2 regions of the Paenibacillus sp. ALJ109b genome follow, and region 2 is predicted to be linked to the other one. Evidence: riboswitches for the same ligand, from Rfam matches in the RefSeq annotation. Region 2 holds a riboswitch; the other holds the start of a gene.
The links. A riboswitch is a leader RNA that binds a small molecule or an ion and turns the genes downstream of it on or off. The one in region 2 is predicted to bind glycine.
Positions count from the first base shown of each region.

Region 1: it holds a riboswitch for glycine, as region 2 does, so the genes downstream of both, gcvT (glycine cleavage system aminomethyltransferase GcvT) here and sdaAB (L-serine ammonia-lyase, iron-sulfur-dependent subunit beta) in region 2, are expected to answer to the same signal.

Region 1 is NZ_JAAIFP010000013.1:85,144-100,283, reverse strand. It holds gene G3352_RS15000 (endonuclease MutS2) at 1-1,230, shown strand, start outside; gene G3352_RS14995 (cysteine-rich CWC family protein) at 1,323-1,571, shown strand; gene G3352_RS14990 (mannitol-1-phosphate 5-dehydrogenase) at 1,624-2,775, opposite strand; gene G3352_RS14985 (PTS mannitol transporter subunit IIA) at 2,772-3,206, opposite strand; gene G3352_RS14980 (BglG family transcription antiterminator) at 3,203-5,308, opposite strand; gene G3352_RS14975 (PTS mannitol transporter subunit IIBC) at 5,308-6,777, opposite strand; gene gcvH (glycine cleavage system protein GcvH) at 7,343-7,732, opposite strand; glycine riboswitch at 8,080-8,201, shown strand; glycine riboswitch at 8,205-8,305, shown strand; gene gcvT (glycine cleavage system aminomethyltransferase GcvT) at 8,502-9,638, shown strand; gene gcvPA (aminomethyl-transferring glycine dehydrogenase subunit GcvPA) at 9,635-10,990, shown strand; gene gcvPB (aminomethyl-transferring glycine dehydrogenase subunit GcvPB) at 11,083-12,570, shown strand; gene ptsP (phosphoenolpyruvate--protein phosphotransferase) at 12,819-14,531, opposite strand; gene G3352_RS14945 (HPr family phosphocarrier protein) at 14,524-14,799, opposite strand; gene ptsG (glucose-specific PTS transporter subunit IIBC) at 14,877-15,140, opposite strand, start outside.
Region 2 is NZ_JAAIFP010000019.1:183,203-198,342, forward strand. It holds gene G3352_RS19810 (YhgE/Pip domain-containing protein) at 1-448, opposite strand, end outside; gene sdaAA (L-serine ammonia-lyase, iron-sulfur-dependent, subunit alpha) at 699-1,643, opposite strand; gene sdaAB (L-serine ammonia-lyase, iron-sulfur-dependent subunit beta) at 1,633-2,322, opposite strand; glycine riboswitch at 2,434-2,575, opposite strand; glycine riboswitch at 2,580-2,703, opposite strand; gene G3352_RS19825 (MFS transporter) at 3,041-4,318, opposite strand; gene G3352_RS19830 (phosphotransferase enzyme family protein) at 4,348-5,445, opposite strand; gene pstB (phosphate ABC transporter ATP-binding protein PstB) at 5,673-6,428, opposite strand; gene pstA (phosphate ABC transporter permease PstA) at 6,441-7,328, opposite strand; gene pstC (phosphate ABC transporter permease subunit PstC) at 7,331-8,239, opposite strand; gene G3352_RS19850 (phosphate ABC transporter substrate-binding protein PstS family protein) at 8,382-9,305, opposite strand; gene G3352_RS19855 (arsenic transporter) at 9,857-11,149, opposite strand; gene G3352_RS19860 (methyl-accepting chemotaxis protein) at 11,340-13,436, opposite strand; gene G3352_RS19865 (EAL domain-containing protein) at 13,656-14,699, opposite strand; gene G3352_RS19870 (bifunctional 2',3'-cyclic-nucleotide 2'-phosphodiesterase/3'-nucleotidase) at 14,913-15,140, opposite strand, start outside.

The DNA of each region.
Region 1 (15,140 bases), on a different contig from region 2:
TCACTAAACACGGAAACGGTAGGAATTCTGGATTTCCTGTTCGCCAAAGCGAAATATGCGGCGACCATGGATGGACGGACTGTACGTGTCAATGCCAATGGACGGGTTCGGCTTCATAATGCCCGCCATCCATTTATGGGTGCATCCATGGTTCCGCTTGATTTTGCAATCGGTCAAACGTATTCTTCACTAATCATTACAGGGCCGAATACGGGTGGCAAAACGGTTGCACTCAAAACATTGGGTCTGCTCACCTTGATGATGCAATCCGGTCTGCTTGTGCCTGTCGCTGAAGATGGCGAGATGGCCGTATATCATGAAGTCGCTGTGGATATCGGTGATGGACAGAGCCTAGAGCAAGCACTCAGTACCTTTTCTGCACATATTCGCAACATGATTGGCATCCTGGAGCAAGCCGATTCATCGACACTTGTTCTTATTGACGAGATGGCCTCCGGTACCGATCCCGGTGAGGGAGTGGGACTCTCGATCGCCATGCTGGAGGAGCTGCACAGCCGTGGAGCTACCGTTATCGCCACAACCCATTTTGGGGAAATCAAACATTTTGCAGCAGCCACGCCTGGATTTGAGAATGCCCGAATGGAGTTCGATACAGTCTCTCTTCAACCTCTTTATCGATTGCGGATCGGAGAAGCAGGGGACAGCTATGCCTATTCCATTGCACTGAAATTGGGTATGCCACAGCGTATTATTGAGCGCTCCAAGCTCATTTCAGATCAGGGTGTCCCACAAAGTGTCTCTTCCAGCTTCACTTCATCCGTGCCTAACGTAAATTCAACGTCATCGCAAATAAACAGCACGGTTGAACAAGAACAATGGAATGAAACAAAGAACAAGACGAAACCTGTCAGCCCGTCCGTACAAACTGAAACAAAAAAGCAATCTGCTGATCGGCCTGAACTATTAGAACCCGCTTCCCCTGCCAAAGCATTCCGAAAAGGGGATCGCGTCTATGCAGCTTATCTGAACCAGTCAGGCATCGTCTGTGATGTGGAGGACAGTCGCGGAAATATCGGAGTCATGCTGCGCGGACGTAAAGTCAAAATTCACAAGAAACGTCTAACTCTGCACATCTCCGCAGATGAACTATATCCGGGTGACTATGACCTCGACATTGTGCTGGAGACCAAAGAGAACCGTAAGAAACGCAAACTGATGAGTCGCAAGCATGTGGAAGGACTAAAGATTGAATTGCCCCCTGAAGAATAACCACAGGATTGATATAATGGGTTGAGTTGCTATACTTTAATAAACCTATCGATCGTTCGTGGTTTGAAATTCATGGGGGAAGGAAGACTCGTATGTCTGTTGAGCAAGATACAAAGAAAGTCACTCCAGAAGTTCTTGTATGTCCTTTGTGTGGGGAGGCCAATGGCTGCTCCTATGCCGCTGGTCGTCCTCATTCAGAATGCTGGTGTAACCGGGCTGTGTTCCCAGAAGGGGTATTTGACCCCATTCCGGCAGAACAGCGAAGGAAGTCCTGCATCTGCGAGGCATGTCTGGATACGTATAAAAAGAAGACAGAGCAAAATAAAGAGCCCCACAGTTAACCCTGTGAGGCTCTTCTTCTATCGATATGATGTTGTATTGAAATACAGACCGTTACTTCTGCAGTTGTTGATAATGCGCTACAGCCTGCTTCAGTACAGGATGACTCTCATCCATGGACGTATACTGGCTGAGTGCTGCTTCAATCCCTTTTTGCTGGATCGTAGTCTGGAGTTCTACTGCTTCCGGGTCTTCGGAAATGTCGAACTTGCAGGCAGCGGCCATGCCCATTGCCAAATGTGTTGTCTCCGTTCCATACTCGTAAGCCTGGAGAGCCGGGCGAACCAGACGGTCATTCGGGGACAGTTTCCGCAGTGGAGAACGTCCTACACGAGTTACTTCGTCCGTCAGATGCGGGTTAACGAACCGTTCCAATATTTTGGCAATGTACAACTGATGATCGTCGGCATTGAATCCAAAACGCTTCACCAAAACTGCTCCGGTTTCCTGCAAGGCACCATATACGATGGATTTGACTTTTTCATCGGCAATTGCCTTCTGAATTGTATCAAACCCGTTCACATATCCAATATAAGCGGCAATACAGTGTCCAGTATTTACGGTAAACAACTTCCGTTCGATATAAGGCTCCAGATCATCCACATACATTACACCCTCAACCGGTTTGAACGCAGGGGCCATTTGTGAACGGTCAACAACCCATTCATAGAAAGGTTCTACCTGTACATGCAATGGATCTTCATGATGCTGAATCGGCACAATCCGATCCACCGCAGAGTCCGGGAAATACACATACTGATCCGCAAGCAGGCGAGTCCGCTCATCAAGCAAACCATATACATGTTCTTTCAGCTGAGTGCTGGCTCCAATTGCGTTTTCACAAGCAATGATGTGAAGCGGCTGGAAGACATCGCCTGTTCCCAGTCTGGATGTAAGTCCTTTGGCAATACCCGGAGCAATATGTTTCAGAATGTTCACACCTACTGCGGTTGTGATCAGTTCAGCTTCTGCAACGTTCTGAGCAACGGTATCCAGATTGGTTCCATCGATGGCACTCACACCGGTAACTGTCTCCAGGTCCTTGGCCTCGTTAGCCAGTTCAACCGTGTACTCTCCACGCTGCTCCAGAGCCTTAACCAGCTCCTGGTTAACGTCCGAGAAAACGACATTGTAGCCTGCACGGGACAGAATCAAACCGATAAAGCCACGTCCAATATTACCTGCTCCAAAGTGAAGGGCCTTCATAGTTCCATTTCACTTTCCAAAATAGTGATGACTTCTTCAGCGGTTTGAGCATGACGCAAAGCTTCCATGTTCTCTTCCTCGGCGCAGATGACTGCGATGCTGGTCAGGATCTCCATATGTTCTCCGCCCTGAGCAGCGATACCAATGACCATATACGCTTTCTCTTCCCCAAAATCAACACCCTGCGGGAACTGAATGACCGATATACCTGTGGACAGGATGAATGATTTGGATTCCTTCGTGCCGTGTGGAATCGCAAGTCCGTTGCCGACATACGTGGAGACAATCTCTTCACGCTCCAGCATTTTGTCAATGTATTCAGCGGTGATATGTCCCGCGTCTTTCAAAATTTGACCTGCCATTCGAATCGCTTCGTATTTATCCTGAGCCGTTGCATTCATGATGACTTTATCTTTAGTTAACACACTCATGTTTGAATACCTCCAATTTCTGTTTTGCTGCGGTAAAATCCCGCAAGTTCTTGGGACAAGTAATGAATAAGATCATCCCGGTTGCCTTTTTCAAGTAATGTGATCATTTCTTCCTGCAACAATAGTGCACTGATCTCACTCAGTACCTCCAAACTTTCCTTCGATAACTGTCTGGGTCCTAGCATCAAAAGCACATGGCTGACACCTGTCGGGTCTTCCGGCGTGCGCAGAAGCGGCTCTGTCAACTGGAACAGCGTGATTGAAGGACTGTGAATGCCATCACTGCGTGTATGAAACAAAGCGAGGGAAGTCCCCGGAATTTTCTGGCTTCCAACCGCTTCACGCTCCTCCAGCAGCCTGGCAATCTCTTCAGGATTATTTAACACACCAGAATGATGTAAAACGCTGCACATGGCGTAGGCCGTGTCAAAAAATCCAATCTTCTGATTATCCAGCGGGAACACCTGAAACTTGCCGATAATCTGTACGATTTCAATCAGGGTCGCTTCCAGTCCAACCGGATCGGAAATTCGTCCTGTTGACCTTGAATCTACTTCAGGTGGGGGACTATGTTCCCGCTGAAGCGTCGTTGTCCTGATGAAGTGCCTTAAACGTTCACTTTCTTCTGCCGTCAGCAGTGGGCTCACCTTGTAGTATTGATGTTTATCCATTGGCAGATCCACAGTAGAGAGAACCAGATCATATTCCGTCTTTGGTATACGCGCGGCTTCATACCAGGACACACTGTCCACAATCCGAATCTCGGGAATTTCCTTGGACAGGCGGCTCGATAACATCCGTGAAGATCCGATCCCGCTCGTACAAACGACGACAGCCCTGATTTCACGTTTCAGCACCCGCAGTCGTTCAATGGAAGCACCGAAGTGCATCACCAAAAATCCGATCTCCTCATCCGGAACATCCGTATTGGGCCAAGCCTCTCGCACTGCTTGCTTTACATCCTCAAACAGTGATTCATAATCCTTGCGGATCTGCTGAAGCAACGGATTACGGATGAGCTGCCGCTCATCCATTCTTTCCAGCACCGGCTCCATATGGGCAATCAGACCTTCACGGAGCAGACGATCCTCATGGAACGAATAATGAGTTTTCTGTTGCATCCGGTCTGTGAGGGAACGAACCATGTCAAGTAAAACCAGATCGTCTACGGGCAGCAGACGCGAGGAATGAATCGATTGCTCGATTTCAATCAGCAGCCTGTGAAAATAAGCCTGCTCCTCGCTCACAAACTCCAGCCCAAGTTGGGCAGATAGAACACCGCACAGTCTGGAAGCTAAATATTCCGGCACCTTCTGCTCGTCTTGCAGAGGCATTCCAACATCTTTTTTGTCTTGCTGAGTATTCCGCCCTATGCCAAAGCCTTTGCGAATCCGCACAACGGCTACAGACAATTGGATCAGTAGCTTCATGTATTGACGCTCCGGTATATTTTCCAACCACTCAATATCCGGCTGCCATAATGCATTTTCGACCGTAAGTACATCCTCATGTCCTATCATTTCCAGAAGTTTGCTGCTTACTTTGGAACCCCCTTGCTCCGCCTGTCTACCGAACAAATCGGATTCATCCAGATATTCAAGAGCGAGGGCTGAGATAGCCATGCGATGAGCAAGCTCGCTTCCATTGATCTTGACCCCATATCCACGTCTGCGAACCAGCTTCAATCCTGCAAGCTGAATGCGTGGCTCCAGATCGTCCAGATCATTACTTGCCGTAGACACGGTTACCTTCAGATCTGAGGCCAATGCAAGCAGCTTCACAGGCTCGGATTCATCAAGCAAAATACAAAGCATGAAGAGTTTACGCTCTTCGGGCGTAAACTCCACATATTCGTTAAGCTCAAGTTGTTGACGCAATACGGCCAAATCATCGGAACCGGGATCAATTCGAACCCCGGTTCCCGATTTTTTTTCTAATCTCATGCCAAGGGGCTCAAGCCATTGTTCAATCATCTGCAACTCTCGATGTACGGTACGAGTGCTTACTTTGACCGCAACAGCTATATCGCCAGCAGTTACCTCATGAGGATGCTCCAGCAGGAACTCCACGATCTCACGCTGTCTCCTTGTAATATTACTCATCAGGAGTCGGATTTGAGGCGCTCCACCAGTGCCTCATATTCAGGACTCTTCAGGAAGTTGTCGATGGAAATATGCTCTGCATTTGGAGCCACGGATTTGGCCCGGTCTGTCAATGTTTTCTGTGTGATGACGATGTCAGCATCTTGTGGAATCTCACTGATCGCCGTGTTGGTTACAGCGACATCCACACCGGCTGCTTTCATTTTCTTCCGCAGAATCGAGGCACCCATGGCACTCGAACCCATACCTGCATCACAGGAGAATACAATTTTATTGATATCCGTTTTTACTGCCGAAGAAGCAATATCGGCTGCACGGTCAGCTTCACGATTGTCTTTATCAACGGTGAGGTTGCCTGTTTTGCCCTGATTTTTCATATCTTTCATACGGTTGGACGCACTGTCCAGATCTTCTTCATCGTTCTTCTGTTTACCAGTTTTGAGCAGTATGGATGCTACGAGGAACGAGATGATCGCAGCTACGGCTACCCCTGCAAACATGCCAAGGTATCCACCCTTAGGTGTTAACAACGAGTAGGCAATGATACTTCCCGGTGACGGTGCTGATACCAAACCTGCTCCAGTCAACATGAAGGTCAATGTACCCGCCACACCACCAGCCATCGCAGCCAGAATCAGTATCGGTCTCATCAGAATGTAAGGGAAATAAATCTCGTGAATCCCGCCAAAGAAATGGATGATTACAGCACCTGGAGCGGAAGATTTGGCTGATCCGCGACCGAAGAAGCAGTATGCCAGCAAAATACCGAGTCCAGGTCCTGGATTGGATTCAAGCATGAATAATACGGATTGACCCAATTCTCTTGCTTGATCTGTAGCAATTGGTGTCAGAATCCCATGGTTGATCGCATTGTTCAGGAATAATACTTTTCCTGGCTCAATGATCAGATTGACCAGCGGGAGAAGACCAGCATTCATCAAAGCTTCTACCCCAGCTGATAACACCTTGCTAATCGCTTCAACGAAAGGCCCGATGCCTTTAAGGGCTAGAAGCGCCAAAATCCCACCAATAATACCAGCGGAGAAGTTGTTAACCAACATCTCAAACCCTGATTTGATTTTGCCATCGACAGCCTTGTCAAATTTCTTAATGACCCAGGCTCCCAACGGTCCGGCTATCATGGCGCCAAGAAACATTGGAATGTCACTGCCGACAATAACCCCGATGGTCATAATTGCACCGACTACACCACCACGTTGGCCGTGTACCATGGTACCGCCTGTGTAACCGATAAGCAAAGGCAGCAAATATTTGATCATTGGATCAACCAATAATGCAAAATCTGCGTTAGGGAACCATCCTTTTGGAATGAACAATGCCGTAATCAGCCCCCAGGCGATAAAAGCACCCATGTTCGGCATAACCATACCACTCAGGAAACGTCCAAACTTCTGAACGCCGACCCGTATTCCTCCGCTTTTTTCGGACTTTGCGTCCACTGAACTCATATTGAAAACCTCCTCAACATATTAAACCTTGATTCCACTGAATTTTGACAACGATGATCCAGACGAACGAAGGTATAAATCTGCAATAAATCTTAATTTACAACCATATCGTAAATGAAAACGGTATCTTCTACAACGAAATGAAAACCTACTTCCGTCATGAACGTTGATGACAAGATTTAAATTTAAAGGATTGTTCCATATTTAAACCTGTATATGGATCGAAAACTGTTATTCCCTTTCATGTATCATACCCACGAGTTGCCCCATTTTACTGACAAATGAAATTGTAAATTTATTCTATTTGGGCGAGCTGTTTCTACCTCATTAGAAATGATGATGAAACATGTTAGATTGATATTTATTCCATCTAATTCGTCGACTAACAACGGAAAAAGGCGCAATTACTTCATCCTGATTCAGATGAGGCAATTGCGCCTAAATATTTTCCGAATAAGCAATATCACCATTCGGAGCTATAATCAATCGATTCATTTTATTACGTTAAAAGGACTTTTACATCAAGCTAAAACTCTCTATCCAACCGGTGAATTGTACCTTATTATTATTCCGTATGTTTACGATACGCATCCGCGTTCATCAATGTGGAAAGTGCTGCTGTCAGGTCGCCCTCAACACGAATCTCGATCATCCAGCCTTCCTCATATGGAGAGTTGTTAACCAGCTCCGGGGAATCCTGCAATGCATCATTCACAGCAATAATCGTTCCACTGACAGGAGAAAACAAATCCGAAACGGTTTTGACGGATTCAATCGTTCCAATACCATCTTCCGCTTTTACATCCGATTCAAGGTCAGGCAATTCCACAAACACAATGTCACCCAGCTGATGCTGCGCGAACTCGGTAATACCAATACGTACGGTATCCTCCCCTACGGTCTGCACCCATTCGTGCTCTTCACTGTACAGGAAATCACTTTTCAATTCGCTCATCGATATCCGCCTCGCTTTTCATTAATGAGTGCATGCGTTTCTTTGACCTTAACCTTTTTCCCAGAACATAGCGTATGATATTTTCGATTCAAATGTCAAGATACCTCACAATTTATTTGTATTTCTTCCTTATATGTCTGTAACTCAAATGGACCCTCCCTACATATAATGGTGAATATTAGAAAAGTAAGCGCACTCTTTATAAATAAACGAACATTATATAATCAATAGCAAATATCATTCGGATTTTTTATTAATTTCTATGATATCGTTCTTGACATCAATAGTCGATTCAGGCTTTAATGAGAGTAGTAAATGTGTTTAATTGGTCTATGCAATACCCGCGGATGAATGTAAAGGGAGAGATTACCCTTGACACCGACTCAGGGTGTACATGCGGTAACGCCGAAGGAGTAAACCACCGACAAGCGGAGGTGAATCTCTCAGGCAAAAGGACTTTTACGGGACGCAACTCTGGAGAGCATCTAATCGCCCTGTGTGGGCGTTATGATCACCCAAGGGGAAACCTGCTGCATCAGGCGGCGGGGTAACTCTCAGGTACCAAGGACAGAGCCTAAGAATACAGCGTGCTTCTGGCATGCCGATTCTTTGGCCTGTCCTTTTCCTTTTTCCCAAAAAACGAAAACAGGTTATAGAGCGGCGCTGCCTATAGCGTCCTTACCTTACTTTTATAATAAAATATGATGCCAGATTCATTGATCCATGGTTATACACTCGGCCGGTTGACGGCCCATGACGAGGTGATTGGATGTCCGATTTGCTTAGAACCCCACTCTTTCCACTCTATCAGCAATATGAAGGCGTACGATGCATTGATTTTGGTGGCTGGGAGCTCCCGGTACAATTCAGTGGAATTCAGAAAGAGCATGAAGCGGTGCGAGAACGTGCCGGATTGTTTGATGTATCCCACATGGGCGAATTCACAGTACAAGGTGAACACTCAGAAGCTTTTTTACAGCACATGACCACCAATGATGTAACAACACTCGTTCCCGGTCAGGCCCAATACACGTTAATGTGTTATCCGGATGGCGGCGTGGTCGATGATCTGCTGATCTATAAACTGAAAGACCAGCATTATATGCTGGTGGTTAACGCCTCCAACATCGACAAGGACTGGGCATGGCTGCAACAGCACATGATGCCAGGCGTAACGATGTCCAATGATTCGGATCAAACGGCGCTTCTTGCTCTGCAAGGTCCGCTGTCAGTGGATATTCTCAGAACGGTGACAGACATCGATGTGTCTTCAATTGAGCCTTTCCGCTTTGTGGCAAATGCGAAGGTATGTGGCGTTACATTGCTGTTATCCCGCACCGGTTATACGGGTGAAGATGGCTTTGAGCTCTACGTTCCTACGGAACAAGCCGCTGCGGTTTGGAACGGATTGATGCAAGCGGGAGAAGGTCACGGACTCGTTCCGACAGGACTGGGTGCCCGGGATACGCTGCGCTTTGAAGCCAAGCTGCCCCTGTATGGACAGGAATTGTCTGCAACCATCTCACCGCTAGAGGCTGGCGTTGGCATGTTTGTGAAGCTAAATGCAGGACCGTTTATCGGACATGAAGCCTTGTTGCAGCAAAAAAATGATGGGCCTGCCCGCAAGCTGGTCGGCATCGAAGTACTGGAGCGCGGCATTCCTCGTCCTCATTATCCAATTTACGCCGAAGGCGTGCAGATTGGTGAAGTGGCCACAGGCACCCAATCGCCTACGTTGAAACGCAATCTGGGGCTGGCCTTGATCGACAGCAAATATGCTGCACTGGGTACCCCGCTGGAGATTGAGATTCGTGGCAAGAAACTAAAAGCCGAGGTTGTAAAGACCCCTTTTCATAAACGGACACGTGCGCCAAAGACACCTACTCAAGGAGCTGATCAAGCATGAGCAAGCATCGCTACATTCCCATGACCGAGCAGGATCAGAATGCCATGCTGGCAACCATCGGCGTGGAAACGATTGAGGATCTGTTCCATGACATTCCACAGGAGATTCGATATCAGGGTGAACTGCCTGTTTCCTCCAAACTCGATGAATATGCACTGACACGTCATATGTCGAAGCAAGCGGCAGCGAATGCCAACTTCGAGACACACGCCAGTTTCCTGGGTGCAGGCATTTATGATCACCACGTTCCCTCCGTCATTAATCATGTCATCTCCCGTTCCGAGTTCTATACCGCCTATACACCTTATCAACCCGAGATCAGCCAAGGAGAATTGCAGGCGATTTTCGAGTTTCAATCCTACATCTGTGAGTTGACAGGTATGGCTGTAGCCAATGCCAGCATGTACGATGGTGCAACTGCATTTGCGGAAGCAGGCAATCTGGCCGCAGCGGCAACCCGCCGCAAACAACTGATTGTGTCACGTACCGTACACCCTGAATCCCGTCAGGTATTGCAAGCTTACGCTCATGGCCTCAATCTGGAGATTGTTGAGATTGGATATCAAAATGGTGTAACAGACTGGGATGCCCTGCAAGCCGCCGTGTCCGATGACACCGCAGCCGTCATGATTCAGAGCCCAAACTTCTTCGGCGCCGTGGAAAATGTAAAACAGGCCGCAGATCTTGCGCATGCGCACAAAAGCCTGCTCGTGGTCAGCGCCAACCCGCTATCGCTGGGTCTGCTGGAAGCCCCAGGCAAGCTGGGTGCTGACATCGTCGTTGGCGACGCACAGCCCCTTGGCATCGCCGCTTCACTCGGCGGCCCAACATGCGGATACTTCGCCGTATCTCAGGCTCATATGCGCCGGATTCCTGGCCGAATTGTAGGCCAGACAACGGACCGCAACGGCAAGCGTGGTTTTGTACTCACGCTGCAAGCACGGGAACAGCATATCCGCCGGGAAAAGGCGACGTCCAACATCTGTTCGAACCAGGCGTTACTCGCGCTGAGCGCATCTGTCTATATGTCTATCATGGGTAAACAAGGCATGATCGACGTCGCTGATTTGAATTTGCAAAAGAGCCATTATTCCCTTAACACGCTTACCGCAATTTCAGGCGTCTCTCTTACATTTACCGCACCGACGTTCAATGAGTTTGTTATTCAACTGCCTGAAGGAACAAATGTGGAATCACTGCAACTGAAATTGCTAGATGCAGGTTTCATTGGTGGGTATGAACTTGGACGTGATTATCCAGAGCTCGCTGGACATATGCTGATTGCGGTTACTGAACGACGCAGCAAGGAAGAGATCGACGAATTCGCACGTGTATTGGAGGGATCGCTGTGACTCAGGAAACGACAACAAAGACAACGACGACATCAGCACAAGGACAATCGGAAACGGTAACCTCTATCTCCACTTCGGGCCAACCTGAAACGATCACAACACTCACTACTCAGTCTGCCTCTCCAGCACCGGAGCAATCGTTGATTTTTGAACTCAGCAGTCCGGGTCGGGTCGCTTACTCCTTGCCTGAATGCGATGTTCCCCATCAAGCTGTGGATTCCCTGATTCCCCGGGAAATGCTTCGGTCGGAAGCAGCGGCATTGCCTGAGGTTTTTGAAGTTGACGTCATTCGCCACTACACTGCCCTGTCTCGTCGTAATTTCGGGGTAGATAACGGATTCTATCCGTTGGGCTCTTGTACGATGAAATATAATCCGAAGATTAATGAGGATGTGGCCCGTTACAACGGGTTCGCCAAAATTCATCCATATCAGCACGAATCCAGCATTCAAGGTGCACTTGAACTTCTCTATACGTTGCAAAATGACCTTGCCGGACTAACCGGTATGGACGCCGTTACTTTGCAACCGGCCGCTGGTGCACATGGTGAATGGACCGGGCTCATGATGATCCGTGCCTACCACGAAGGTCGTGGTGAGCAGCGCACAAAAGTTATCGTACCGGACTCTTCTCATGGGACCAACCCGGCAAGTGCAACCGTAGCAGGTTTCGAAACGGTAACGATCCCTTCCCGTGCAGACGGGCTGGTGGATCTGGACGCACTTCGCGCAGCTATTGGTTCGGACACCGCAGCGCTCATGCTGACCAACCCGAACACGCTCGGACTTTTTGAAAAAGACATTCAGGAGATTGCCTCCATTGTGCACCAGGCAGGTGGCTTGCTGTACTACGATGGAGCCAACTCCAATGCCATTATGGGCATCACCCGACCTGGCGATATGGGCTTTGACGTGGTGCATCTGAATTTGCATAAAACGATGAGTACTCCTCACGGCGGAGGTGGACCTGGTGCCGGCCCGGTTGGTGTGAAGAGCCGCTTGATTCCGTTTCTGCCAAAACCAATGGTCATCAAAAATGATGAGGGCATATATGCATTGGATCGTGAAGGTGATCAATCCATTGGCCGGGTCAAAGCTTACTATGGTAACTTCGGTATTCTGGTCCGCGCCTATGCCTACATTCGTACTTATGGACCTGAAGGCTTACGCCGGGTATCTGAATGTGCGGTGCTCAACGCCAACTACATGATGGCTCGTCTCGCACCTTACTACGAAATTCCGTATCCAGGCGTTTGCAAACATGAATTCGTTATGTCTGGTCGAGGGTTGAAGCAGTATGGTGTACGCACGCTAGATGTTGCCAAACGATTGCTTGATTTTGGGTATCACCCGCCAACCGTGTACTTCCCGCTGAACGTTGAGGAGTGCATCATGATCGAACCAACGGAAACCGAGAGCAAAGAAACACTTGATGGGTTCATCGATACGATGATTCGCATTGCCAAGGAAGCAGAAGAAACGCCTGAACTGGTACTCAATGCCCCTTATGGCACACCGGTTACCCGTCTGGATGAAACAACAGCAGCCCGTAAACCTGTATTGAACTGCGCTTGCAGTTGAAGCATATAGTGAATGAAGTAACGAACTCTTGCTGATGACTCAACGTCAGCAAGAGCTTTTTTTGTATTGTTCATGTCCATCATTCCTGATGCCCCCCTCTCACATCGTCATTCCCTTTCCAACATTGACGCACAAAAAAAGCCGGTATCTGCTGTAACAACAGATACCGGCAAAATCGCTGCACGACTGCAGCTTTTTTATCGGAAAAAGAAACCCTTAAAATCGGGTGGAAACCCCGTAAAATTACATTACGCTTGAATGCTTTGAACCAATTCGACGACTTGTTCAGCCGTTTGCATATCCAGTGCTTTGGCAGCAAGTTCTTGCATGTCTGCACGGGACAGTTTGGTGATCTGACTGCGAGCTGGCAGAATAGATGTTGCGCTCATGCTGAACTCATCCAGTCCGAGACCGAGCAGCAATGGAATTGCTGTTTCGTCTCCGGCCATCTCACCACACATGCCAACCCATTTGCCTTCACGATGCGCTGCATCGATAACCATTTTAACCAAACGCAAAATGGCTGGGTTGTAAGGTTGGTACAGATATGCCACTCGTTCGTTCATACGGTCAGCAGCCATCGTGTATTGAATCAGATCGTTCGTTCCGATACTGAAGAAATCCACTTCTTTGGCAAATTGATCCGCCAGAACCGCAGTCGAAGGAATTTCGACCATGATTCCCAGTTGGATGCTGTCTGAAACCGCAATACCTTCAGCAACCAGCTTTTCCTTCTCTTCGAGCAGGACAGCTTTGGCTTCACGGAATTCACCCAGTGTTGCGATCATTGGAAACATAACACGCAGGTTACCATGTACGCTTGCACGCAGCAATGCACGCAATTGAGTACGGAAAATGTCCAAACGGTCCAGACACAGACGAACTGCACGGAAACCGAGGAATGGATTCATTTCTTTTGGCAGATCCAGATATGGAAGCTCTTTGTCTCCACCAATGTCGAGTGTACGAACAACAACAGGTTTGCCTTCCATTTTTTCCAGTACAGCCTTATAAGCATTATACTGAATGTCCTCGGAAGGAAGCTTGTCTCTGCCCATGTACAGGAACTCGGTACGGTACAGGCCTACAGCCTCGCCGCCATTCTCCAGAACACCAGCAACATCATTTGGTGTACCAATGTTGGCTGCCAGTTCCACATGAACGTTGTCCACCGTTACCGTTGGCTCATCACGCAGTTTTCTCCACTCGGCACGTTGTGCATCGTATTGCTCCTGTTTGGAACGATACTCAGCAATAACATCATCCGTTGGATTAACCAGTACGTGACCGTCCAAACCATCAACGATAATCATATCACCTTGTTTCGCTTGAGCCAGAATGTCCTTGGTTCCAACGACAGCCGGGATTTCAAGTGAACGAGCCATGATCGCGGAGTGAGAAGTACGTCCACCAATATTGGTTGCGAAACCTTTAACATATTGACGGTTCAGTTGAGCCGTGTCGGAAGGCGTAAGATCCTCCGCAAGCACGATCACTTCTTCACTGATCTCAGCCGGACTCATGAATTCGATACCAAGCAAGTGATTTAGCACACGTTTGGTTACATCACGCATATCCGCAGCACGTTCCTGCAGGTAAGCACTCTTCATGTTTTCGAACATCTCGATAAATTGCGTTGCTGTTTCGTTCAATGCGAATTCCGCATTAATCTTATCATCTGCAATTTTCGCTTTAACCGGATCAATCAGTTCAGGGTCATTCAGAATGAGCAAATGCGAAGCAAAAATCTCAGCTTTTTTCTCGCCAAGCTCTTGTAAAGTACGCTCTTTGATCGCCTCAAGCTCAGCCTGGGACTTGCCCAGAGCTGAGTCGAGTTTCGCGATCTCTGCGTCAACGTCGTTGATTTCGCGTTTTTCTACAGAGTAGTTGGGATGCTCCAAGATAAACGCCTTGGCGATAGCAATACCCGCCGAAGCCGCGATCCCAGAAACATTAAGCATTAATTTCGCCCAGCCCTTCGTTAACCATAACGTCTGTCAGAGCTTGAAGAGCTTCAGCTTCTCCTTCGCCTTCAACGATGATGTTGATGGTGTCGCCTTGTTCCAGACCAAGGGAAAGTACGCCCAGGATGGATTTCAAAGTTACTTTTTTACCGTTAGCTTCTGCAAAGGATTCTGCACCTTTGAATTTGTTTGCTGTATTAACCAGGGCTGTCGCCGGACGTGCGTGGATACCATCTTCGTCTGTAATTCTGAATGTTTGTTGCATTACAATCATCTCACTTTCAATAATTTAGTTTAGGCATTGCATATATTTACACTTGCTCGCCATCGTCGTAACACTTCTTATTTTATCTCAATAATCGGCTGATCGCCAATTTTCAGTAACCCACTTTTCGTTAGCGTTACTGTCGAGCCTTCTGGCAGATTGGTGAAAATGACCGGAGAGATGATTGACGGAGCATTAGCTTTCACATACTCCAGATCCACTTCCATAATCGGCTGTCCTGCCGATACCAGGTCGCCTTCCTGCACGAGCACGTTAAAGCCCTGACCTTTCAGCTTCACCGTGTTGACACCTATATGAACAAGTACTTCCTTGCCTCCGTC
Region 2 (15,140 bases):
GCTGTACTTCACGGTTCAACGTCGCTGTGACTTGGGCGGATACGGTCTGCATCACACTTTTTACGGTAGCCACGTTGGATTCATTCATCACATACTTCACCGCTACTGGACCCGACAAGTCTCCCGCCTGCTGCATGAAACCAGATGGAATCACGATAATCATGTATACATCCCGGTCCGTCAACATTTGTCTGGCTTCTTCCATAGTTGCCGAAGGCTTGATTGCGAAATGAAGCCCCTCTGCAAGTGACTTCGCCACAGGCTCCGCCCCAGCCCCATCTTCATTTACGATGGTCACTGCAAGCTGATTCATCCGTGCATTGACCTGATCATACCCACTAAGCCAAATGGTATTAAAAAAAACCTGGAACAGTACGGCTGTAATTAACCCGACCACTGTAGCTCCATTTTTCAAAAACAGAAGACTCGTTTGAAAAACACTTTTCATGTTATCCATCTCCTTAAATTATATAACTTCTTCTCAGCTTTATATATCGCATTGATATATGACAACAAATAATATATCTAATCGATATATATTCGTCAATACCTATTTTTCTTGTGGGAACAGCAAAAAAGCCGATACGCTTCTTCACTAGGAAGAATTCGTATCGGCTTTTCGTATCATGATGGGAGCACATCACCTTTTTTTATATTAAAAGGCACACCAAGTTAAAATTGATTTCAGGCCAAAGGCGTTATGCCTTGGCTTCTGGTTCATTTTCAGCAGGAGACTCAGCTTCAACCTCAGGCTCAGCACGCTTCGCCTTTGGTTTAGCAAGCTTCTCCATCATTTTCCGTCCTGTCGGTGTTTGGGCAAGCCCACCTTGGGCCGTTTCACGGTGCCTGCTCGGCATCGCACTCCCCACTTCCAGCATGACATCAATGACTTCGTCAGAAGGGATAGCACTTCGTACGCCGGCCAGCGCCATGTCGGCCGCAGCCAAAGCAGTTACGGCACCCAGTCCATTACGCACGATGCAAGGGATTTCCACGAGGCCTGCTACGGGATCGCAGATGAGTCCTAGTGTATTTTTTAACGCGAGGCCAACCGCATGAACCACTTGCTCCGGCGTCCCTCCACGCAGCTCCACCATGGCTCCAGCGGCCATACCGATAGCAGAACCCACTTCAGCCTGACAACCACCCTCGGCACCCGAGATAAATGAGTTGTTGGCAATGACATAACCGATCGCTCCCGCACAGAACAGACCGTTCACCAGGTGCTCGTCACTCCAGCCAAAACGCTCTTGGGAGCTGATAAATACACCCGGAATGATGCCGCAGGAGCCGGCTGTCGGTGTCGCTACGATCCGGCCCATGGAGGCATTCACTTCCGATACACAAAGGGCATATGCCATGGCCAATGCAGAGGCATCTCCAGAACAAGTCTCGCCTTTACGAATGTACTCAGCCATTTTTTTGCCGTCTCCACCAGTCAAGCCGCTGCGTGATGTCGTATCTTCTGTCAGCCCTTTGTGTACAGCTTCCTTCATCACCTGATAGTAATCCGACATCTGCTGCACAACATCCGCTTCAGGAATATTCGTCTCCTGAACCTGCTCTTCGATCATCAGCTCGGCAATGGTCTTAGACTCTGCTGTACAGATAGTATTCAGTTCATGTAGATGTTTAAACCGCATCAGGCTCGACCCCTCTCTTCAAATCAATCACGCGAATGTCCAGCATATGATCCAGCGACCGCAGACGGTTCAACATCTCAGGATTCGGCGCACCATCCATCTCCATCGCTGTCAGTGCTTCACCATCCCGGGCTTTCCGATCCACTTGCATGTACCCGATGTTCACCCCGGACGAACTGATCGTGGAAGTTACGGAAGCGAGCACCCCTGCTTTGTCCGAATGTCGCAGTACAAGTGTGGGGAACTCTCCGCTGATCTGTACACGAAAATCATTCAATGCATGCACCGATACACTACCTCCGCCAATGGAAGCACCGATTAGTGTGCATTGACGGTCTCCATGCCAGAGTTCAATCTTGACCGTATTCGGATGAGGAGCAGGCAGGCCGCTTGTAAAAAACTCTACCTCCATACCCGCTTCCTCTGCATATTGTTCTGCATCCGGTATACGCGGATCATCAGTCACATAATCAAGCAGGCCACCGATCAACGCAAGATCCGTACCATGCCCCTGATACGTATCAGCAAACGAGCCATACAGAGTTAAACGGGCGCGTTCAGGCGTGCATCCCAGCCACTGACGGGCAATTCGCCCCAATCTTGCCGCTCCAGCCGTATGTGAACTTGATGGACCTGTCATGGACGGACCAATAATTGAAAAAACGTCTTTAAAACGCATCGCAAACCCTCCATTTATAATCGTCATTTTCATCCAGACGTACACCCATAATGTTCCTTTATTACTGAATGATGACATAAGAAAAGGACAGAAGAAGGCCCTAGGCCCTCTCTCTGTCCTCGATACCTGAGAGTTTCATGATAAGCAGCGCGGCGAATCGATGCATCCCTGTATTCACAGGTGATGTCACCCTGCACACCGTGCTGCTTGACCATATACCCCTTGGGTGGCGCAGTTCGCGCACTCTCCAGAGTTGCGTCCAACGATGGTACATTTACCTGAGAGATTAACTGCTGCGCCGGGTGCGCAGCAGCTTGCTCCTTCGGTGCCCGACAGCTGCCTTTGTACTCGACATGCCCAGGTCTCTCCCGCTCGCTATCATTCGCTGTATGGAACCATTCTGATCTTGTACCAGAACGATAATTGAAGTTTTTAATACTTTCTCATTAAGATTAATCGACCGGAAGATCAGTGTCAACAAACTTAACGATTTCTTTCTGAATAATTGTTTTTTTCCATTTTATACACAAGATAAACTGAACAACTGTAAACTTTCATCACATGAATGTGTTAATGCGTTTCATCTCGAAAGCGTATACATTTTTCATTTTCGATTAGCCAATATCTGTGTTTAATACTATTTATGTTATGTTCCGTTGAACTGTTCGGGTATTCAGGCAACCATTATTCTGTACTAGAATTGCCTTATTTCTGCCTGTTATCCCACCATCGCCTTGGACTTCGCCGGTTCATCGTAATACCTGCTTCGGGAAGGAAACATGCTCGTCACCCACAATCCCAACGCAGCTAACAGCATGACCCCAGATACAACTGTATATACCATACGAAGTGACAACTGCTCTGCCACTACCCCTGCAATCAAAATGGAAGCCACCTGCAGCAGACTTAACACAAGACCAAGTACACTACTCATTCTCCCCATCAGATCGACAGGGATATTATTTTGATAAAAGGTAATCAGGCCGGTATTCGCCAGTGCGGAGCACAGACCGAGCAGAATAAAGGCAACAGCCGCCAGTTCAAACGAGAATGAACGGGCGAACAGGAAATAACCAAGCGCAACCAGAAGTACACCGCCACCCATCATGTGACGGATCGGCAAATGTTTGGCGAACATCCAAACTAGCATGGAACCTGCCAAATAACCGATTCCGGTGACACTCATTAATGCTCCGTACTGCGATTCAGGCAGGTTCATTACCTGACGGATAAACACCACTTCCTGAGCATCCAGCGACATGCCGACGACCAGAATAATCTGGAACAGGGCATATATACTGACTACGTAGCCCGACTTCCGGCTGAAGCTCAGTACAGCTCTCCAATCCTGGGCAATCATTTGAGGCGTCAGTCTGCTTCCCGTCCCTATATTCTGTTCTCCAATGCCCAGTTTGGGAAGAAACATTAGAATCAACGCAGAAGCAGCAAAGGAAACCGCATTGGCATAAATGGCTGCCGCCGGAGATAGATAAATCAGCATCACTCCTGCAACTGCTGGGCCGGTAATAAATGCCCCTGAGCTGATCAGGGCTTGTAGGGAATTGAAGCGCTTGCGCCGTTCAGCAGGTACCAACCGGGTAATGTATACCTGAGAGGAAGGGACAAATATAGATGAAGACATGCTGATCAGAAACATCACTGCGTACATCATCCATAGGCTGGACATCAGTGGGAGCGCCGCCACCAACAATGCCCGTAGCATATCAGCACCAATCATCAGCTGTCGCTGATCATAACGATCAATCAGGCTGCCTGACCAAAACTTAGTGCACACCGAAGCAATCGGCGAGATAATCCACAACCCTGCGACTGCCGCTGGAGACTGTGTCATATTCAATACCATCAGGTTAATCGCCACAATATATATGAAATCACCCAGATTGGATATGCCCACTCCGCTAAGTAGCAATCCGGCATGCTTCCAGCCACCAGACTGCCCCTTCGATGCAACTCTCTTTGCACGAATGTTCTTCATAGCGCTACCCACCCACTAGAAATCACAAATTATAACTCATAGAAAATACTCTCGTTCTGTACATATGGTTTGCAAAATTTACTGCATATAAGAGGCATTCGCTCTTTCATCCATTCGTACCTGGACTCATTCTCCATCTGAAATGCAAAATAGCCGAACGTAAAAATCAGCATGAATCCTTCCATTAACCGAATATCACGCTTCGTCAGTGGTCCTGTCTGCTCCGTATATCCCGATAGGAAGACATCCCGTTCCTCCCGATTGAAAATCGTAGCCGCACCTCCGGCATCAAAGAGATAGTAGCCATACCCGTATAAACAAAAATCAATCATAGATATGCCCTGATCCGTCACTAGTAGATTGCCGCGGGTAATATCTCCGTGTATTACTCCCCATGTCTCGGCATTCTGCGGATACGTTTCGAGTTGCCCGTTAATGTTCTCAAACGTCTCACGAATCAGATCGAAATCTTCAGGAGTAAAGATGCCACGTCTAACGCCTTCCTCCAATTGCTCCAACATGACCAGATTCTCTTTGATCGAGCCGTAGGCTGGTCTTACTTCCGTTCGGTCCAAGGCAGGGCTATCGCTATCGGTATATACCTCTGAGATGATCGCCCTAACAACGTGCTGTTCACGGTCATTCGTCTGCTGTCCGCTTTCAGACACCTGTGAACCCACCTGTGGCTTAGGAGCTTCCTTTGGTTTTCGTCCATATTGGTGCAATATCTGCAACTGTACGCCTAAATCATGGATCTGCGCTGTTGTCAGACGTTCTCCCTGCTTGATATCCCTGCCCTCGATCCATTCCAGAACAGTACAACAGATCTCTTCTCCTGTTTCGTCCAAACAGACAGTGACCCACTCATCCAATGTATTGCGTACAGGTATCTGCACCCGCAATGGGCTGGTAGCTCGTAATTCATGAAGTAGATTCATCTCTGCTTCAAGTGCAGGTCGAGTATGCTGGATGCCCGTCATGCTTGCAAAAGCGGCTTTATGTATACGCAATAGGTATTTCTGTCCGGTTGATTCATCAACCACCTGATACGTTAGATTTTCATTATGTCGGATAAAGGAAATTGCAGGTTTTTCTATGGAATAATGCGAGATAATTTCATTTGCCATGGTGTCATGGGAAATCTTATGGGTAGTTATGATCTACATCTCCTTCTCTTATCAAATTAAAGGTAGCGTTTACAAATATCGTAGCATGATTGTTTTTACTTTGGCAAACTATTCCAAATACGTGCTTATGTAAAAAAGCATAACCCCCGAACTGCATCGCCCGGGTGTTATGCTTCCTTCTATCTCTATAAATCTATCTAGATCTCATACTCCATCCAATATAACAATTAACCGAAACGTCCCATAATATATTCTTGTGTCAGACGATTGTCCGGGTTGGTGAAAATATGTTCCGTATCTCCGTGTTCAATCATGCTTCCCAGATAAAAATAAGCTGTATAATCCGAGATGCGTGCCGCCTGCTGCATATTATGGGTAACAATTACGATCCGAAGATCCTTCTTGAGCTCCGAGATCAACTCCTCCACCTTACCCGTTGATACCGGGTCAAGCGCGGATGCCGGCTCATCGAGCAGCAAAATCTGCGGATCAACCGACAACGCGCGGGCGATACAGAGCCGCTGCTGTTGTCCACCCGAAAGGGCCAGGGCAGATTCATTCAGTCTGTCCTTCACTTCGTCCCAGAGCGCAGCGCGGCGCAGGCTTTTTTCCACAATTTCATCCAGTGCCTTCTTGCTCTTGATACCGCGGTAGCGGGGGCCAAACGCGATATTATTGTAAATGGACTTGTGAAAAGGATTCGGCTTCTGCCAAACCATGCCGATCTTCTGGCGAAGCTTGATTACATCTGTGCCCGGCTCATTCAGATCATTGCCATCCATCCAGATATGTCCCTCCGTGCGGGAACCGGCAATCTCGTCGTTCATTCGGTTGAGCGACCGCAGGAATGTGGATTTACCACAGCCGGATGGTCCAATGAGTGCCGTTACACTGGCTTCGGGAAAAGTCAGGCTGATCTGCTTAACTGCCTGAAAATGCCCATAATATATGCTTAACTGTTCCGTACCAAAAGGTATGGCCATATTGGTTCCTCCTTATTTCGAAGCTGTCATGCGGCGGTAAACCACCCGACCGATCCAGCGTGCACTCAGATTGAACGCCAGCACAAGAAGTACAAGCACGGCTGAAGCCCCAGCTGCTACTTCTTTGGAATCCGGGCCAATACCTTCACTGTTTACTTTCCAGATGTGCACGGCCAGTGTCTCTGCCGGACGCAATGGATTGATCGGCGACCTTGGACTCGTTGGATTCCAGTCCGTGAAGTCCAGCGGTGGACTACTCATACCCGCTGTAAACATCAGGGCTGCTGCTTCACCGAAGATCCGTCCCGATGCCAGGATCGTACCCGTGATTAAGCTTGGCAATGCCACAGGCAGCAGAATGGAGGTAATAATTTTCCATTTGGACAACCCGAGTGCAAGACCCGCTTCCTTCTGCTCTTTCGGAACGGCCCGGAACGCTTGCTCCGTTGTCCGCACCATAAGCGGAAGATTGAATATAGCCAAGGCCATGGCACCCGATAATAAGGAGAATCCAAGACCAAATGTATTAACAATTAACAAGAGTCCGAACAAACCAATAACGATAGATGGGAACGAGGATAACACTTCGACAACGAGTCGAATAAAACTTGTGATCCGGCCCGGCTTGGCGTACTCAGCCATATAAATACCGCCGCCCCATCCGAGCGGAATCGTAATAATCAAAGTCAGAACAAGCAGGAATATGGAGTTGAATAATTGCGGTCCAATCCCGCCTCCACCTTTGAGCAACTGTGGTGCACTGGTCAGGAAGTGCCAGTTAATCTGTCCGATCCCACGTACTAGAATGAAGCCAAGCAAACCGAGCAAGAGAACAACAATGAACAGCGCCAGAACAACGATAACGGATGTGGCAACTTTATCTACCGTTTTAGCCTTCATTTTCATACCCGGTTCCTCCTTTCAAGCAGGCGAACCAGAATGACGAAGACAAAGGTCATCACTAGCAGGACAAGCGCCATACTCCACAGTGCATTATTATGAACAGATCCCATCGTGGTGTTACCCATACTCAGGGTGATTACACTCGTTAACGTTGAAGCCGATTCCAGCAGTGATGTCGGTACATGCGGTGCATTCCCGATAACCATCTGTACGGCAAGAGCTTCACCAAATGCGCGAGCCATACCGAGTACAATCCCTGTCAACAAAGCTGGAAGAACGGTCGGGATAATGACACGGTAGATCGTTTGCCAGCGAGTTGCCCCCAATGCGTAGGAGGATTCACGCAGACCTTTCGGCAGTGCAGACAGTGCATCTGCCATAATGCTTGTTACAGTAGGCAAAATCATAACAGACAGAACCAAACATCCGGCTGCAATCCCGACGCCGGCTCCGCCAAACATGCTGCGTAATAAAGGAACGATCACACTGAGACCGATAAACCCGTATACAACGGAAGGAATACCGGACAGCAGCTCAATCGCAGGTTGCAATATCTTTTTACCTTTACCTGGTACAATCTCGGTCATGAAGAGCGCTGCACACAAGCTAAGTGGACTTGCAATCAGAGCTGCAAGCAATGTTGTTATGAATGAACCGGTAATGAACGGTAACGCTCCGTAGGCAGCGGGTTCCCCCGTTGGATTCCACGTTTTTCCGGATAAAAATTCACGTAAACTTACGCCATTCTGGAAAAAGGTCGACAAGCCTTTGGACGCTACAAAATAAACGATGGAAAACATGACAACGATCAGGAAAACGACACAAATCGACGTATAGATCCGTCCCGTCCACTCTTCCCAATAATGCTTTTCTCTCAAGGGCCGGCGCGGTTTCAACTTGTTGTTCATTACCGTTCCCCCTTCGGTCTGTTCCATAACAACCATCCTTCTATAGTAGAATTCATGCAAAATATGGGATTAATCCAGAGCAAACCGCGCAAAGAGGCAGGACCTGGGTCCGCCTCTCTCGCTGTATGCGCAAGTTCAAAGATTATTGAGTCACAGTGCCTGCTGCGTCACGTTTTACTTTCATGCCGGATACCGGGATGTAACCAAGCTCCGTCACGTCGCTTTGTTGAATTTCGTCACTCAGGATGTAGTCGAGGAATGCTTTTGTTGCTGCATCCGGGTCACCTTTAGTGTACATGTGCTCGTAAGCCCATACCGGATAAGTTCCTGCTTCTACGTTCTCAACTGTTGCTTCAACACCTTCGTATTTCAAAACTTGCAGGCTGTCATCCAGGTAGGACAGAGCCAGGTAACCAATTGCGCCCGGCGTTTCAGCTACGAGCTTTTTAACTGTACCAGAGGAATCTTCCTGAATAGAACCTTGGATATCTTCCACTTTTGTTCCCAGTGCAAAGTTCTCGAATGTTGCACGAGTACCGGAGCTGCTAGGACGGTTTACGATAACGATCGCTTGATCAGCACCGCCAACATCTTTCCAGTTTGTGATTTTACCAGAGAAAATGTCGATCAGTTGTTGTTTCGTCAAATCTTGTACACCTGCATCTTTGTTGCTTACTGGAGCGATGGCTACAACAGCCACTTGGTGATCTTTCAGTTCGCTTACTTTTGCTGCGTCATCGATTTTCTCTTCTGCAAATACGTCAGAGTTACCGATTGTAGCTTGTCCGTCGGATACTTGTGTCAAACCAGTACCACTACCGCCGCCTTGCACTTGTACCGTTACGTTTTTATATTCATCAACTGCCATAAATTTTTGTCCAGCTTGCTCTACCAGAGGTTGCAGTGCTGTTGATCCAACAGCCAGAATGTTACCGCTAAGTTCAGTAGCAGTTTCTCCTGTGGAACCATTGCTTCCCTCTGTACCAGCGTCATTTTTCGATCCGCATGCTGCGAGAACCAGTACGAACGTTAAGGTCATCAAAATGAACGGCAACTTTTTAAACATGTTTTGTTTTCCTCCCCCAATTTAGTGACGGTGATTTACTTTTATTTTTGTTCACCATCAACTCTTTATTCATTGTAGTTTCGTTATGTCATCTCAAAATCAATGTTTTGTAAACGCAATGTTAAAAATGTTGGGCTGTGGATTGAAATACATCTGAGACAAATTGCGCTAAAGTGGCAGCTCCGGGAACGGACGTTGTTTCAATCGCTGTTATCCCCGGATTTATATGATTTACTTTTCTAAAGGAATACATCCGGGGATAAAGGCGAACGCTTCGCTTTTACACACTCGTTCCGTTCCCTGCGCTGTGTCAGCGCTGGTGGGGTCCCAGGCATTTTAATCCTCAGCCTGAGGGGTGACAAAAAGAGAAGGCCAGCACTATAGATGGCTGTCCTTTGTGTACATGTTTTAATGTAGAAAAAGAATTTGTTTCTTCTATAGAAGAAACAAAAAAAACTGCCTCATAGCTAGTAGGTAGCACCAGCGTATGAGAGCAGCTTTTTACAATAAGTTGGATCATATGATAATTGTTAGTGTAAAATGCGATTTTACTAACCTAGAATCCATAGCCATAACGCTAATCCGGCCAAGGTGATTAATAGTGTGGGAATGGTTAAGATGATGCCTGCCTTGAAATAATATCCCCAAGTAATTTTCACACCTTTGCGGGACAGCACATGCAGCCACAGTAATGTCGCAAGTGAACCAATTGGCGTCATTTTGGGACCCAGATCGGAACCAATCACATTGGCATAGATCAGCGCCTCACGCACAATACCTTCGGTGTGTGCACCCTGAATCGCGAGTGCGTTAATCAACACGGTGGGCAGATTGTTCATTACGGATGACAATATCGCTGCGATCATGCCCATTCCCACTGAGGCAGCCAACAGACCATGGTCTGCGATAGTATCAAGCCAGCGGCTTAGGTGATCGGTTAAGCCGGCATTGCGCAGTCCATACACCACGATATACATGCCAACTGAGAACACGACAATGGACCATGGGGCTTCTTTGATCACGCGTTTCAGGTCCACAGCTTCGCTCTTTCTTGCCAATATAGCGAACAAAAGAGCTACGGCACCAACGATAACCGATACGGGAATCGGCAAAAACTCACTGGAAGCATAGGCCACGAGCAGCAGCACCAGCATGAACCAGGCGATGCGGAACATCCGCGGATCACGAATAGCTTCCCTGGGATCACGTGCTGCAGAGATATCGTAGCGAAGCGGGATGCTTTTGCGATAAAACAAGAACAACATCCCTGTACTCGCCACGATGGAAAAGAGATTGGGTACGATCATCCGCACCGCATACTCCACAAATGTAATACCAAAATAATCCGCAGATACGATATTCACCAGGTTGCTGACGACCAGCGGCAACGACGTTGTATCCGCGATAAATCCACTAGCCATAACAAAAGCAAGCACCATGCGCTCATCGAACTTCAAAGCACGTACCATCGCGAGCACAATCGGGGTAAGAATTAGCGCTGCACCATCATTGGCAAAGAGCGCCGACACCGCCGCCCCGAGCAAAATGGAATAGATAAACAGCCTACGTCCATTTCCTCCTGCCAACCTTGCCATATGAAGAGCGGCCCATTCGAAGAAACCTGTCTCATCGAGTATTAATGAAATCATAATAATGCCGACAAAAGCGAGCGTTGCATTCCATACGATGGACGCTACATCAGAGGCATCGTTCGGACTGACGACACCACACATCAATGCTAGCAAAGCTCCACCCATGGCGGACCAACCAATACCTAATCCGCGTGGTTGCCAGATAACCAATGTGATGGTCAGGACAAAAATCAGAATTGCTACATATGTCATAAAGCCTCCTGCGCCGATATATTCATCATGTTTTGGAGCATGATATAAGAATGGCCTGCCAGATATGATTACACCGCAATTCTTGCGGATAAACCAGACGCTATAGTTATACAGGGCTGCAGGAGAAATGTCTATCTTTATTTCCTTCTAACTTCTATAGAAACTGAGATATAAAGATATCGCCTAATGGTTAGGACTTGTCCCCATCCTTCGGCGTGTCCTCTACCATTTTGAACATACCCAACAATCCTTGTAATTGCTCGGCCATACTGTTCAGATGTGCCGAAGACGAAGCGATCTCCTCCACAGATGCCAGTTGTTCCTGAGAAGACGCCGAGACGGATTCCGTATTCGCAGCAGATTCTTGGGTCACGATCGAAATATCGTTCATTGCTTTGGCAACGTGGGATGCACCATGCTCCAATTGCTTCGTTGTTTCGGACAAATCATCCAGCGTATGAACAGCATCCTCTACAGCCTCTCGTATCTGGGCAAAGGATTGCCCAGACGTATTCACGGCCTGGATTCCGTCCCCAACTCGAGTCTGAGCTGAATTCATAGCTATCAGGGCAGCATCCATGTCCTGACGGATATTATGAACAAGTTCACCGATCTGTGCAGCCGAGCTTCCCGATTCCTCTGCAAGCTTCCGCACCTCACCCGCAACGACAGCGAAACCACGGCCAGCATCTCCCGCTCTTGCCGCTTCAATGGAAGCATTCAGAGCCAGCAGATTGGTCTGCTTCGAGATGGTAGCAATCACATCTACCATGCTGCCAATTTCTACGGACCGTGCATTCAATGACTGAACTACCGTCGCCAGCTGTTCTACCGTTTCCTGAATGCTATTCATCTGCTCTACTGCCTGACCTGCAGCCTCATTACCTGAATAGGCCGCTCCAGATGTATGACGCATATTCGTTGTAATGGATTGCACACGCTCAGACATCATGCGAACATCTTCCGCCATTTGGCTCATTTGTCCTGATCCATCCGATACACTCTTCACTTGCTGCTCGGCACCCTCGGCAAGTTCCTGAATAGCCAGCGTTGAATGCTCAATGGCTTTGGTTGTTTGATCTGCACTGGCGGACAATTCCTGCGAAGAGGCAGATACCTGCTCTGCCGTTTCCTGCACACCCAGAATCATCATGCGCAGATTGTCGACCATTCGTTCAAAGTACTTCGCCAGATCGCCTACCTCATCTTTGCGTCCTGTGTCCAATTTTACCGTCAGGTCGCCTTTACTTACGGATCTGGCGGATTCCTGCAGACGTTTAATCGGACGCAGCATCGAACGTGTAAACCAGATAATAAATATCAACGTTAAGAAGGTTGCCGTCAGAAGGACCAACAGGGTAGCCATTCGAATGTCTTTACTTGCATTTAATATTTCACTCTTGAACATTGTACCGCCAATTTTCCACCCGGTTTCCTCATTAGTAGAGAAAATCATGGTCTTTGAATCACCATTATAGATATAACTGAATTCGCCTTCCTTGCTCTCGAACATCGCATCCAAGGTAGTCGACTGCTCCTGTGTACCAGTTTCCACGACTGGAGATACGATATAATTTTTGTCCGCATCCATAATGATGACGTACCCGTCCCTGCCCACTTTAATCGAAGCCTGCTCACGCAGTTCGGTCAGATCCAGGGAGAGACCTACTACACCGGATTGATCATCAAGCGTTTTGGAGACAAATACAACTGCAATGCCGTCCGTATTCTTGGATACAGGGGACACTACTGGAGTACCCGGTTTCTCCATTGCGAGCTTGTACCATTCTCGTTCCCGAGGATCATAAGCGGACCCTTGTGAGCTTCCTGCAGATTCCTTGCCACGAACCATGACTCCCTCTTTGGTCCCCACAAAGATATTTATAGCATCCGGATGCAGCCCAAGATACTGTTTCAATTTCGTCTCAAGCTCAGGGCTTTCATCTTGTCCTTTAATCATGTCAGTCACAATCAAACTGGCAAAATAATTGATATCATGGATCTTTGCATCCACATGTGTTCCAATAATTGAATTCGTTGTGTCTACACTTTGTTTGGCACTATCCATCAGCTGGTCTTCCACCGTATGATCAGCGATAAGCATCGTAACGATCCCAATGGTTAGACTCGGCAAAAGTAGTACCGCCAGGAAGGATACCAATAATTTGTTCCTTATGCTCCAGACGAAGCCTTTTTTCTTTTTGTTTTTCTTCTTCGGTTTATTATCTTTGGGCTTGGCTGGCTTGATTGCTGCCTTTTCTTGCTCATTCCCCCGAATGTTCCCCATCTTGCTTCTCCCCCTCCAAATATACATCTGCCCTTTTTCTTTTTTTATGTAGGACCTCTCCAACCTGACTAAATAAGGTGTCACATAGACCCCCATCTAATCTAAAAGCCTATCCTATATATCGGCTGAGGGAGCGTATTTATAAATTTACATAGCATGTCAAACAAGCCACTCCGATCATACGAAGTGACTTGTTGGTACGACTATATTTTATTGCATTCACGCAGAGGTTTTTCCGTAGGGACCTTGTGGTGGATATGCGGTTGGCTTACCAAAATAATACCCTTGTGCCAAATCAATACCCACGGATCGACAGAATTCAAATTCCTCGATTCGTTCAATGCCTTCAGCTAGTACCCGCCCGCCAAATCGACGTGACATCTCAACAATATCGATAATTTGCTGCTGTTTGTTCAAATCATGATCACAATGATCAATGAGACTCCGATCTATTTTAACAAAATCCGGCTTAAGCCGATTCATTACTTCGATCGTCGAGAATCCGGCCCCCACGTCATCCAAGGCAACCGACATTCCATGAGAACGATACACCTCAAAAATATGCTTCAAGATGGACATATGCTGAATCTGTTCCGTTTCCACCACTTCAAACACAAAATCCTTAGGGTCTAGCGAAAGGCGTTCAATCGTCTCAAATGTGTGTGTCAGGCAATATTCGGGGTTATAGATGGAGGAAGGCAGGAAATTCACGAAACGTTTGACACCATGCCGTAAAAGAACGGCACTCGTCTCAATGGCAGCAATACGTGCTGACCGATCTAGAAAAGAATGCAATCCGGTATCCCGTGCCACTTCAAATAATTCATACGCACTGAAGGGTCTACCCTGTTCAGCAGGACGAAGTAAAAATTCAAATCCGATAATCTGCTCCGATGCATCTACGATCGGCTGCATATGACTGCTGAATTGATGCTCCAGGATAATGGAGACCAGATCCGCATGTTTGAGTCGAGCTGCCTGCATGGAGAGACTAATCCAGCTATCAGCATCTGCCTGGCCATACAGTGGAGTGATCTGAACCGTTAACTTCTCTGGCAGGGTTGCTTCAATCTTGAGAATGTCCTCAATACAATGTTGTGCAGATTCAAGATTCATAAAATGCATCCAGATGAGTTCATCCGAATGTTCGACATGTCTTCCCTGCTTTTGCAGTGCTTCAAGCAAAGCGGGGGAGATGGGACGCATATACAGGGTACCTTGATCCTCTATAGGATGAATTGGACTGCAGCCACTGCAATTCATGTAGAACCCCCTTGCCAGTTTGTGATTCTATCTCATTAATGTTTACTGGTATATACCCAAAGTTTGTAAATATTATAGCATGGGTCTTAAAATTTATCTCTACTGTTTTGGTGACTTCAACTATGACGGTTACTGAAGCATTAACGTATCAGCATAGCATGAAAAAGACCGACAGTCTGATGACTGTCGGTCTTCATTTACCGCTAAATAATCTTAAGAAGCGGGAATTACGATTTTCTGTCCAACTTTAAGGTTGTGCACATTTGTAATTTTATTTACGGAAACCAGCTTGCGCCAGTCCACACCGTATTTCAAGCCAATGCGGTAGAGGTTATCTCCTTTTTTCACTACATGTACCACTTTGCCACCAGCTGGTTTCTCAGGTTGTGGTTTGGTTGTAGGTTTAGTTGGAGTTGGGTCTGGCTTCGTAGGCGTTGGAGT